2 linked regions of the Granulosicoccus antarcticus IMCC3135 genome follow. The protein of the gene in region 2 interacts with the protein of the main gene of each other region in a pairwise test. Links are inferred from orthologs where the notes say so. Each region holds a gene or a part of one and is shown on either strand. Other genes may lie near its edges.

Region 1 (3,607 bases), 4.1 Mb from region 2 along the record:
ACGCAGTGAAGAAGGTTGCGAGCGGCAAAGCCTTGCGCAACAAGACTGTTGCAAGGGATGTGGTTGCTCAGGAGCCGGTTGTCAGCAAGGTTGCCGCGAAGAAAAAGGCCATCGTTCGCAAGAAGGCGTCGGTAAGCCAGCCAGCGGTTGGCAAGGTTGTCGCCAAAAAGGCTGTAGCCAAGAAAGCAGTTGCCAAGAAAGCGGCAACCATAGCGTCCACTTCAAGCAAGACTGCTGTCAAGCCGGCGTTGGCTAAGAAAGCAATTGCCAAAAAGGCGGTGAGCAAGAAGGCAATAGTGAAGAAAGCGGTAGCCAAGAAAGCTGTTGCCGAGAAAGCGGTAGCAAAGAAAGCTGTTGCGAAAAAAGCGGTAGTCAGCAAGGTTGTCGCTAAAAAGGCATCTGCAAAAGTGAGCGCCAAAAAGGTAGCTGCTACTCGGGTAGTGGCCCCAAAAGCGGCCGTTGGCAAAGCGGTGGCGAAAAAAGTGGCGGCCAAAAAGACGGCTACCAAGGTTGTGAGTAAAAAGATCGCAGCGGCAGTACCAGCAGTGACTCGTCCGGCGGCAGGCAAGGTTGCAGCGAAAAAAACAGGCAGCAACAAGATAAGCAGTAAAAAGGCAATCGGTAAAAAAGTAAGCAGTAAGAAGATCGCCGCCAGCAAGCCAGTTGCAAAGAAAGCCGTTGCAAAGAAAGCCGTTGCAAAGAAGGCCGTTGCAAAGAAGGCCGTCGCCAGCAAGCCAGTAGCAAAGAAAGCAATTGCAAAGAAAGCTGTGGCCTCCAAGTCCATATCCAAAAAATCGGTAGGCAAGAAAGCGATCGCTAAAAAGATTGCAGTGACGAAGGTAACCGCCAAAAAAATCGCTGTATCAAAAGTGACAGCCAGGAAAGTCACGGCCAAGAAAGCAGCTGTGTCGAAAGTCGCCGCGAAAAAACGCTCGGGTAAGAAGCCCGGTTCTTCGAGCTGATTTCCATGAATCGCTCATATGTAGGTGGCTTGCATAGTGTCAAGGCTGCGTTGAAGAGCTCGGCCAGTGAGATCGAGTGTCTGTATGTGCAGAAGGATCGGCGCGATACACGGCTTCGGGATCTGCAAGCTCTGGCAAGTAAGCACGCCATAGAAACGCGGGAAGTCAATCGATCCATGCTCAATGAGCTGGTTTCAGATGTGCAGCATCAGGGGGTAGTTGCTCTGTTGCGGACTACCTCCAGCGGCGTCAGGGAGGATCTGCAGGCGTTTGTCCAGCAGCTCCTGGCTGGGCCGCGAACAGAAAATCTGCTGATTCTGGTGCTTGATGAGGTTCAGGATCCACATAACCTGGGCGCTTGCCTGCGTAGTGCTGATGCGGCAGGTGTGGATGCGGTGGTTGTTCCTGCCGATAACAGTGTCGGTCTGACTCCAGTGGTGCGCAAAGTAGCCTCCGGAGCTGCTGAAACGGTGCCTTTGTTTCAGGTTACAAACTTGCAGCGTGCTCTAGGCGAGCTGCAGGATGCTGGAATTTGGGTTTACGGGGCGGCGGGCGAGGCCAGTGAAAGTCTGTTTGAGCTCGATCTGACCGGGCATGTCGCTCTTGTCATGGGCGCAGAGGGCCGTGGAATGCGGCGTCTGACGCGTGAACGTTGTGACCAGCTTTACAAATTACCGATGAAAGGGGCGGTTAGCAGTCTGAATGTGTCAGTGGCCGCCGGAATCAGTCTGTTTGAGGTTGTGAGACAAAGAGATTGAAGTTTTGCCGGTGATTGTCGAAACTAAAAAATAAAGTTATACTCGAAAGGCTTTGTCAATCGGCAAGGCCAACTTCCTCGTCCAGACTTTCGCAACACTGCGTATCGTCGGGCGTAATCCCATAGGGAGCAATAATGCGTCATTACGAAATAGTGTTTCTGGTCCATCCTGACCAGAGTGAGCAGGTGCCTGCGATGATCGAAAGATATCGTGGCATCATTGAAGCTCAAGACGGTGTTATTCACCGTCAGGAAGATTGGGGCCGTCGGCAGCTTGCCTACCCAATCAACAAGATCTACAAAGCCCACTACACACTGTTGAATATCGAGTGTGGTCAGCAGGCTCTTGACGAACTCACCAGCGCGTTCAAATTTAATGACGCAGTTATTCGTCATATGGTTCTTCTGCAAGATAATGCAGTTGTTGAAGCGTCGCATCTGATCAAGAAAGATGAGTCACGTGGTGATGAAGAGCGTCGTACCCGCACGGGTGATGATGATTCAAGCTCTGATGCTGAACCAGCAGCAGCACCCGCAGCGCCCGCAGCAGCCGCTGACTGATTTAGCCAGGAGAATTTAAATGTCACGTTATTTCCGTCGTCGTAAATATTGCCGTTTCACTGCCGAAGGCATCACTGAAATCGATTACAAAGACCTTGAACTGCTCAAGGGTTTTGTCACTGAAACTGGAAAGATTGTACCTAGCCGTATTACAGGTACTAAAGCTCGTTACCAGCGTCAATTGGCAACTGCCATCAAGCGGGCACGTTACGTTGCCTTGCTGCCTTACACTGACCAACACTGAGTAGGTTTTTTGTTGCCGGATTAAGGCTAGGTAAATTCATTTCTGACAGTTCTCCCATTCCAGGGTGAGCTGTCGATATTTCTCAAGAACTGAATCTGGCCCGTCTGGGGCAAATTTGATAGAACGTTGCGATAGGGGTTCGAGCAGTTGATAGGTCTAGCGAAAATTGCTGATCGTGGCCCTTTTATCGCTACGGGACTGGCTGCTGCATTATTGTTATCTGCACTGTGGTTACCTGTCCTTATGGGGGCTGGTCTCTCATTAGGTCTTTTGGTGCTCAGCAGTCTTGTGACTATGATCTGTCTGGTTGCCAGTGCTGCAGTGCTAGCCTTTGTTGTTTTAAGACGAGGTGAAAGCGCGGTGTTGCAGGTAGCAGGCGGGTGTCTGGTTCTATTGATTGTGGTGTCCATGGTGCTGAATCAATCAACGAATCTGATACCACTGGTACCCACTCTTCTCTGGTTGCCGGCGATATTGGCAACAATATTGGCAGCGATGGTGCTGGCTAGAAATGCCGGATTGGATAAGGCAATTCTGTCAATTGGCCTGTGTTGTGTCTTCGTTGTCGTTGGATTGACGATGATAACCGGCGACAGTGCTGAATTCTGGAAGTCTCAGTACGGTAGCTCAGGCGCCGCTGCCTTGGAGCAGGGCGAATCATCCAAGGTGCTGGGTGCTGTCGTCATGGAGCAGGGCGAATCATCCGCAGCGCTGAGTGCCGAGCAGAAAGAGGCACTCATCGATGTTGTGGCTCAGATGCTGACAGGAGTGCTCGGTGAGTCGATTTTTTGTATCGCACTGGGAGCTTTGTTTTTTGCACGCTCCTGGCAGGCACGTTTGTTCAATCCGGGTGGGTTTCAGAAAGAATTCCATGAGCTTTCACTGGGGTTCAATGCAGCTCTCATCGGTGTGTTGGTGGTTCTGATGTGTTTCTTCGCGAGCGGGTCCTTGGCTAGTGCCATAGCGATGATCGTGATTTATGTATTTTTTGTTCAAGGACTGGCCGTGACTCACGCGTTGGTCAAACTACGCGGTATGCATCGATACTGGCTGCACGGAATATACGTGCTGTTATTGCTACCG
Region 2 (5,516 bases):
CTCGCTTTTGCCCTTGTCCAACAGCGCACAACATTATTCTTCAAGATTGGCATTTGTGGAGGACTCCGTCGCCCGACTCGCTACGGTCGTTCAACAACAACCGGTGGCTCGCCTCGATAGTCAGGAGGTTCAATCCCTTGTCGAATACACCGATGAAAACGGCACCTCGCATCAAGCTTTGACCAATATAAGTAGTTACCCCGCGCCGTTTGCCATCGGGGAGCAAGTCGACATTCTTGTGGACAAGAACGATCCGGTAAATATCCGGGTTGACTCCTTTGCAGGGACATGGCTCGAAGTCACCTTCTACCTAATTCCAGGCCTCCTGGCACTCACAGGCGGGCTTGTCATGCTGCAACGCAGTCGCAAGCGCTAAGCGCATTCATTTACCAGAACCCATACCCGAGAACAAGCATGAGTATTCACCCCAGAATTCTGGCTGATACGCTGGAGGTTTGCACAACGACCAGCGCCCATATACGCCTGATGAATGACAGCCGTTGGCCATGGCTCATTCTTCTTCCCGTACAGGATGGGATTGAGGAATTGCACGACCTGACGCATCAACAACGCGACGGTTTCATGGCGGATGTCAATCAGGTGAGCCGTGTCGTCCAGCAGGTAACCAGCTGCAAGAGCGTGAACGTAGCCATGTTGGGAAATGTCGTTGCACAGCTTCATTGCCACGTCGTGGCAAGGGATGAAGGTGACCCGAACTGGCCAGCGCCGGTATGGGGTTTTGGCTCATCGGTAGCTTATGGGGCAAAACCTGCAGAGACTCTGATGCGTGCCGTGATCAAATCCTTTCGCTGACAGTCAGAAGTGACCAAAACTTGCACTAGTTCAAGCTTCAATAGTATAAAAGGTTAGTAACCTGTCTCTTCATTGCAAAAAAGCAATCGATACGAAACGGGGAAAAGTATTATTTTTCTTTTATATCAATAGCTTATAAAATATAATTATCATGACAGCCCATGCCTTCCAAATCAGGAAAACCATATTGATGTCACAAAGCAGCCGCGTAAATGATATTGATAATGGCAATGCGCTGAATTCGCAACTCGCTAAGTTGACCGAATAGCAGTCACAGCGACTATGCTTGATGGAAATATGTTTCAAGACAGACAACGCCAACTGACGTTGAATCGCCCTATTCCGCCAAGATTTCCCAACAACATTACATCCCTCTGCTTGTGAATTTCTCAGCCCAGACTGGCTCGACAACAACACTTCTGTGCTCGGTACTGGCCCTGCTGCTGTCCGTTATGGGGCAACCCGTCATGGCAACAGACCCCATTCCCGTCATGGATGCTTCACTCTCAGCCGCGTTCTATTCCGACAGTTCCTGCCTGCTGACCATTGATTCCAACGCGCAGCCAGGCAAAACGATCATTGACGCCGATGTGGATAATGATGGCTCACGCATGCTGATTCATTGTGATACCGATGACGGGCGTCGTCTGACACTTCTGGCACGCGGCGACTCACTGAATGTCTCTCAGCTTGTACCGCTACTGACTCGAGAGGAAATCGAAGAAGGCGAGTTGGGCATGATTGCCTGGCTGACCCGCAGTGGAGTGCACTACGCTGATGACTCGGTGCCCAGGCGTTATGTTATCGCAGGCAGCGTGCTCCTGAGAAAGTCCCCACCGTTACAGGTAGCTGGCAACGCACTGCACAGCCAGCGTCACGCCTTTGGCCGTGTCACCGGCATGCTGGAGCCGCTGCTCAGATCCAGAAGCGTCTCTATTTCAGAGGCCCTGCCGGTGAAAACACAAGACATCGGTTCGGCAGACGATCCATCAGAAGAAACTGATGAAAAACCACCCCGGAATCAGGATAAAGACAAAGACCAGAACCAGAGTGAGACTGAGTACCAGGAACAGGACGACTGAGCCGCCCCCTCACAGCAGGCGTCAATTCAACGTTTCACCAGCTCTGTTTCACCAAAGCCCTTCTTGTTAACAGGGCTCAGAGCATGGACAACCTGCGGCAAGCGCGTTGCCAGGTGTTCAGCACTCATCGGGTAGCCCAGCTCCATGGCGGCCTGACCATGCATCCACACACCAGCACAGGCGGCTTCAAAAGCGCTCATGCCCTGTGCCGACAGTGAGGCAATCACTCCTGCCAGTACATCTCCGGCGCCAGCAGTAGCCAGCCAGGGAGGTGCATTGGCATTAATCGCACTACGCCCATCAGGTGCTGCAATAACCGTATCTGCACCCTTGAAGACAACCACCGCCTTCACCAGCCTGGCAGCAGCACAAGCCAGATGTAACCTGGAGCGTGGCTGAACCTGATCATTACCATCAGATAGCTCACCAAACAAGCGCTCAAACTCTCCGGTGTGAGGCGTGAGTATCGCCGTGTATCTTGCAGCAAGCAACGCTTCAAAAAGCTGCTCTCTGTCACTCGTGTTCGTCCAGCATGACAATGCATCGGCATCCAGTACGCAGTGCTTGTCAGCCTGCAATGCAGCAAGACTACAACCGCGCGTCGCAGCATCAACGCCATTACCTGGCCCGACGATAACCGTATTGATTCGCTGGTCCTGCAAAATGAGCTGCCACTGGGAAATGTTGTCACACGGTTTGAGCATGACCGCAGTCAGGTGTGCAGCGTTGACCGACAAGGCCTCGTTGCTGCTGGCCAGAGTCACCAGACCAGCCCCACACTCCAGAGCCGTCTGTGCACTCAAACGAGACGCTCCAGTGGACTGTAGGGGCCCACTGCGCACCAGCACATGCCCACGATCGAATTTGTGGCCCTCCTGACCAAGAACAGGCAAAGCCGGCAGAAAGAAGTCAGGCTCGTTCAGAACGCACAAGGGCCAATCGGGGTTCAGCTGTGCTTTGCTCAAACCGATCTGAGCAAGAGTTTTGCGACCACACAACTCTCGACCCGGATATAGAAAATGTGCAGGCTTATGGAGAAAGAAAGTGACTGTCGTATCGGCTTTGATACACACGCCATCGACGCCATGTGTATTGCCATTCAGTCCACTGGGTACATCCACTGCCAACACCTTGGCGCAAGCCATGTTTACCTGCTCGACCAGCTGCGCCACCAAACCCTGCAAGGGACGTTTCAAGCCAGCGCCGAATAAGGCATCAATGATGACATCGGACTGATCGATCATCTCCCGTAGTTGTTGATCCACTTGCTCCTGCTGCAACGTGTATGCGAAGGTAACACCACGCCACTGAGCAAAAGCTCGATCAGCATCACGGAGTTCGGCCTCATTGCCGGACGCCATGCCTGCTTCGGCCTCTACCAGGAAGCGGACCACAACGACCTGGTAGCCACGGCCCGCCAGCTCTTGCGCCGCAATCGCACCATCTCCGCCGTTGTTACCCGGACCTGCCAACACCAGAAATGTGCCGCTGCGATTCTGCAGCAGTTCGACAGCCGTATCAGCCACTGCCTGACCGGCAGAGCACATGAGCTCAAAGCTGTTGATACCCTGCTCTACGGCAGTAGCATCAACACGCTGCATCTGCGCGGCTGATAACAACATGGTTGTTTGCCCTAATTGCGTACAGCGCCACCTGCATGTAGCAGAGAATAAATGCGAGCGCGTGTCTCAGGTGTCTGAGCAAGCCTGATGAAAGCAGCTCTTTCACGATCATATAAATCCTGCTCGCTGACCTCTACAGACTGACCATCCTCACTGCACATGACACTGGCAATCTGCATGGCAACTGTTTTGTCGTGTGGATAGAAATCACCGCGAGCGACCCCCTCGTCCATGAATGTCCCCATACGCTCGAGAATATCCCCACCGGCCAGTTGGAACTGTGATGCTTCGGGCGCAACGTAACCAGTAGTCAAGGTGTCCAGCATCTGAACGGAACGCTGGTACAGGCGATCACGATTCATGAGAGAGACATCGATCTCGGGGTCAAAATACTGGAGTTTTTGTGCCAGCTGTGGAGACGATGCCATCGCCCCATACCCCAGGTTCATCCATGCCTTCCAGGCAGCCTTCTCCCAGTTTCCCGTCTTCTGATACCAACGCCAGTAGGTTTCCTTGACACCGCCACCGGCGGGCAGAACCCCCACTCCACTTTCGACAAGCCCTACCACGCTATTGCTATGCATGACCCTGGCATCGCAGTGCAGAAGCACTTCGAAACCGCCTCCCAATGCCAGACCCGAGGGTGCGCCCACAACCGGCACCGGGGCATATTTCAAGGCAGCAACGGCGTTTTGAAATCGTGCCAGAAACTCATCGATCCCCTGCCAGTCGCCGGCATCGATAAGTGTCAGAAAAGCATTCAGATCGACTCCAGCTGAATAGTGCTGGGCATCGTTATGCACCAGAATGCCACGCCCATGATCACTCGCAGCCTGCGCCACCATCTGCATCGACTCATCTGTCAGCGCGTTGGCCTTGGAATGAAACTCGATCAGACGATAACCGTTTTCGATGGCAAACACACTAGCCGCACGGTTGCTGTATAGCGGTGCATTGACGCGTCGCTGCATGTGGAAACGGACCACGCCATCTGGCAATGCAATGGGATCCATATCACCGTTGGCATGCCGGACAGTCAGAACATTCTCACTAACGGCATAGAATGGTTTGTCACTACGCAACGATGCGGGAATACTCGCCCCTGTTGCTGACAACAGCTCTATGACCTTGTCTGAACCCAGCGCATCAATCATCTCGAAAGGACCACGAATCCAGTTGAAACCCAGCTTCATGGCATCATCAATATCCTGGGCAGAATCGGTCACCTCTCCCAGCAAACTGGCCGCATATCCGAGTACTCGTCCCAGCACATTCTGGCAGAACTGCGCCTGCACATCGCTACCAGCCACCAGGTCGACAAGCGGCTCACGTTGATCGGCGATAGCCTCTGCTGCCGCCAGAGCCCGCGCGGGCAACTCAGCCATTGCAGGCCGATATTCACCGGTTTCCAGATCTCTGGCCAGACGCTTGCCATCAGAATCACGCCGATAGAAGCCGCCTCCACCTTTATTGCCTGTCAGACCCTGATTCACCATGCCGTTGATCATGTCGCTCTCAGCACCCACCGCATGAAAGGCATCACCCGCAGGCAAAATGCTGCGTAGAGAACGGACGACATCAGCCATCAGATCGATGCCGATCAAATCATACAATCCGAATACGCCCGTCTTGGGAATGCCCATGGGTCGCCCCATCAAGGCATCGGCATACTCGATGGGAAGCTGCAGAGACTGCGCCTCATCAATCCCTGCCTGCAAGGCGAAGACACCGACGCGATTACCGAGAAACCCGGGCGTGTCGTTGCAAGCAACCACGCCTTTGCCCAGCTCACGGTCATTGAAATCAGCCAGCTTCTGCATGACAGCGGCATCGCTGCCACGTACCAGCTCCAGCAATCGCATGTAGCGCACCGGGTTGAAATAATGCGTTATCGCGAACCGACGCCGAAAACTCTCGGGCATGGTTTCCACCAGCAGGCTGATGGGGATGGTCGATGTATTGGAAGTAACAATACAATCTGCCGGTATGACCTCATTGA

What was found. Proteins that work in one complex are often made in the same cells at the same time.
Region 1: the proteins of IMCC3135_RS07010 (region 2) and rlmB interact in binary tests that used the Escherichia coli proteins (3 or more experiments, as listed by UniProt). The link is inferred for Granulosicoccus antarcticus IMCC3135 from one-to-one orthologs.

The regions. Positions count from the first base shown.
Region 1 is NZ_CP018632.1:5,694,015-5,697,621, reverse strand. What follows is about bases 1-2,843. They hold rlmB (23S rRNA (guanosine(2251)-2'-O)-methyltransferase RlmB), read left to right. Parts: upstream 1-967; coding sequence 968-1,720; downstream 1,721-2,843. Other genes in these bases: IMCC3135_RS24725 (hypothetical protein), read left to right, coding at 2,813-2,843; rpsR (30S ribosomal protein S18), read left to right, coding at 2,300-2,524; rpsF (30S ribosomal protein S6), read left to right, coding at 1,855-2,280; rnr (ribonuclease R), read left to right, coding at 1-962. Outside these bases: more of IMCC3135_RS24725, read left to right, coding at 2,844-3,607. UniProt on the Escherichia coli protein: Specifically methylates the ribose of guanosine 2251 in 23S rRNA.
Region 2 is NZ_CP018632.1:1,626,053-1,631,568, reverse strand. What follows is about bases 1,220-4,182. They hold IMCC3135_RS07010 (NAD(P)H-hydrate dehydratase), read right to left. Parts: upstream 3,518-4,182; coding sequence 1,922-3,517; downstream 1,220-1,921. Other genes in these bases: IMCC3135_RS07005 (3-hydroxyacyl-CoA dehydrogenase/enoyl-CoA hydratase family protein), read right to left, coding at 3,529-4,182; IMCC3135_RS07015 (hypothetical protein), read left to right, coding at 1,220-1,895. In the rest of the region: IMCC3135_RS33940 (DUF3592 domain-containing protein), read left to right, coding at 1-376; IMCC3135_RS07020 (HIT family protein), read left to right, coding at 415-813; more of IMCC3135_RS07015, read left to right, coding at 1,194-1,219; more of IMCC3135_RS07005, read right to left, coding at 4,183-5,516. UniProt on the Escherichia coli protein: Bifunctional enzyme that catalyzes the epimerization of the S- and R-forms of NAD(P)HX and the dehydration of the S-form of NAD(P)HX at the expense of ADP, which is converted to AMP.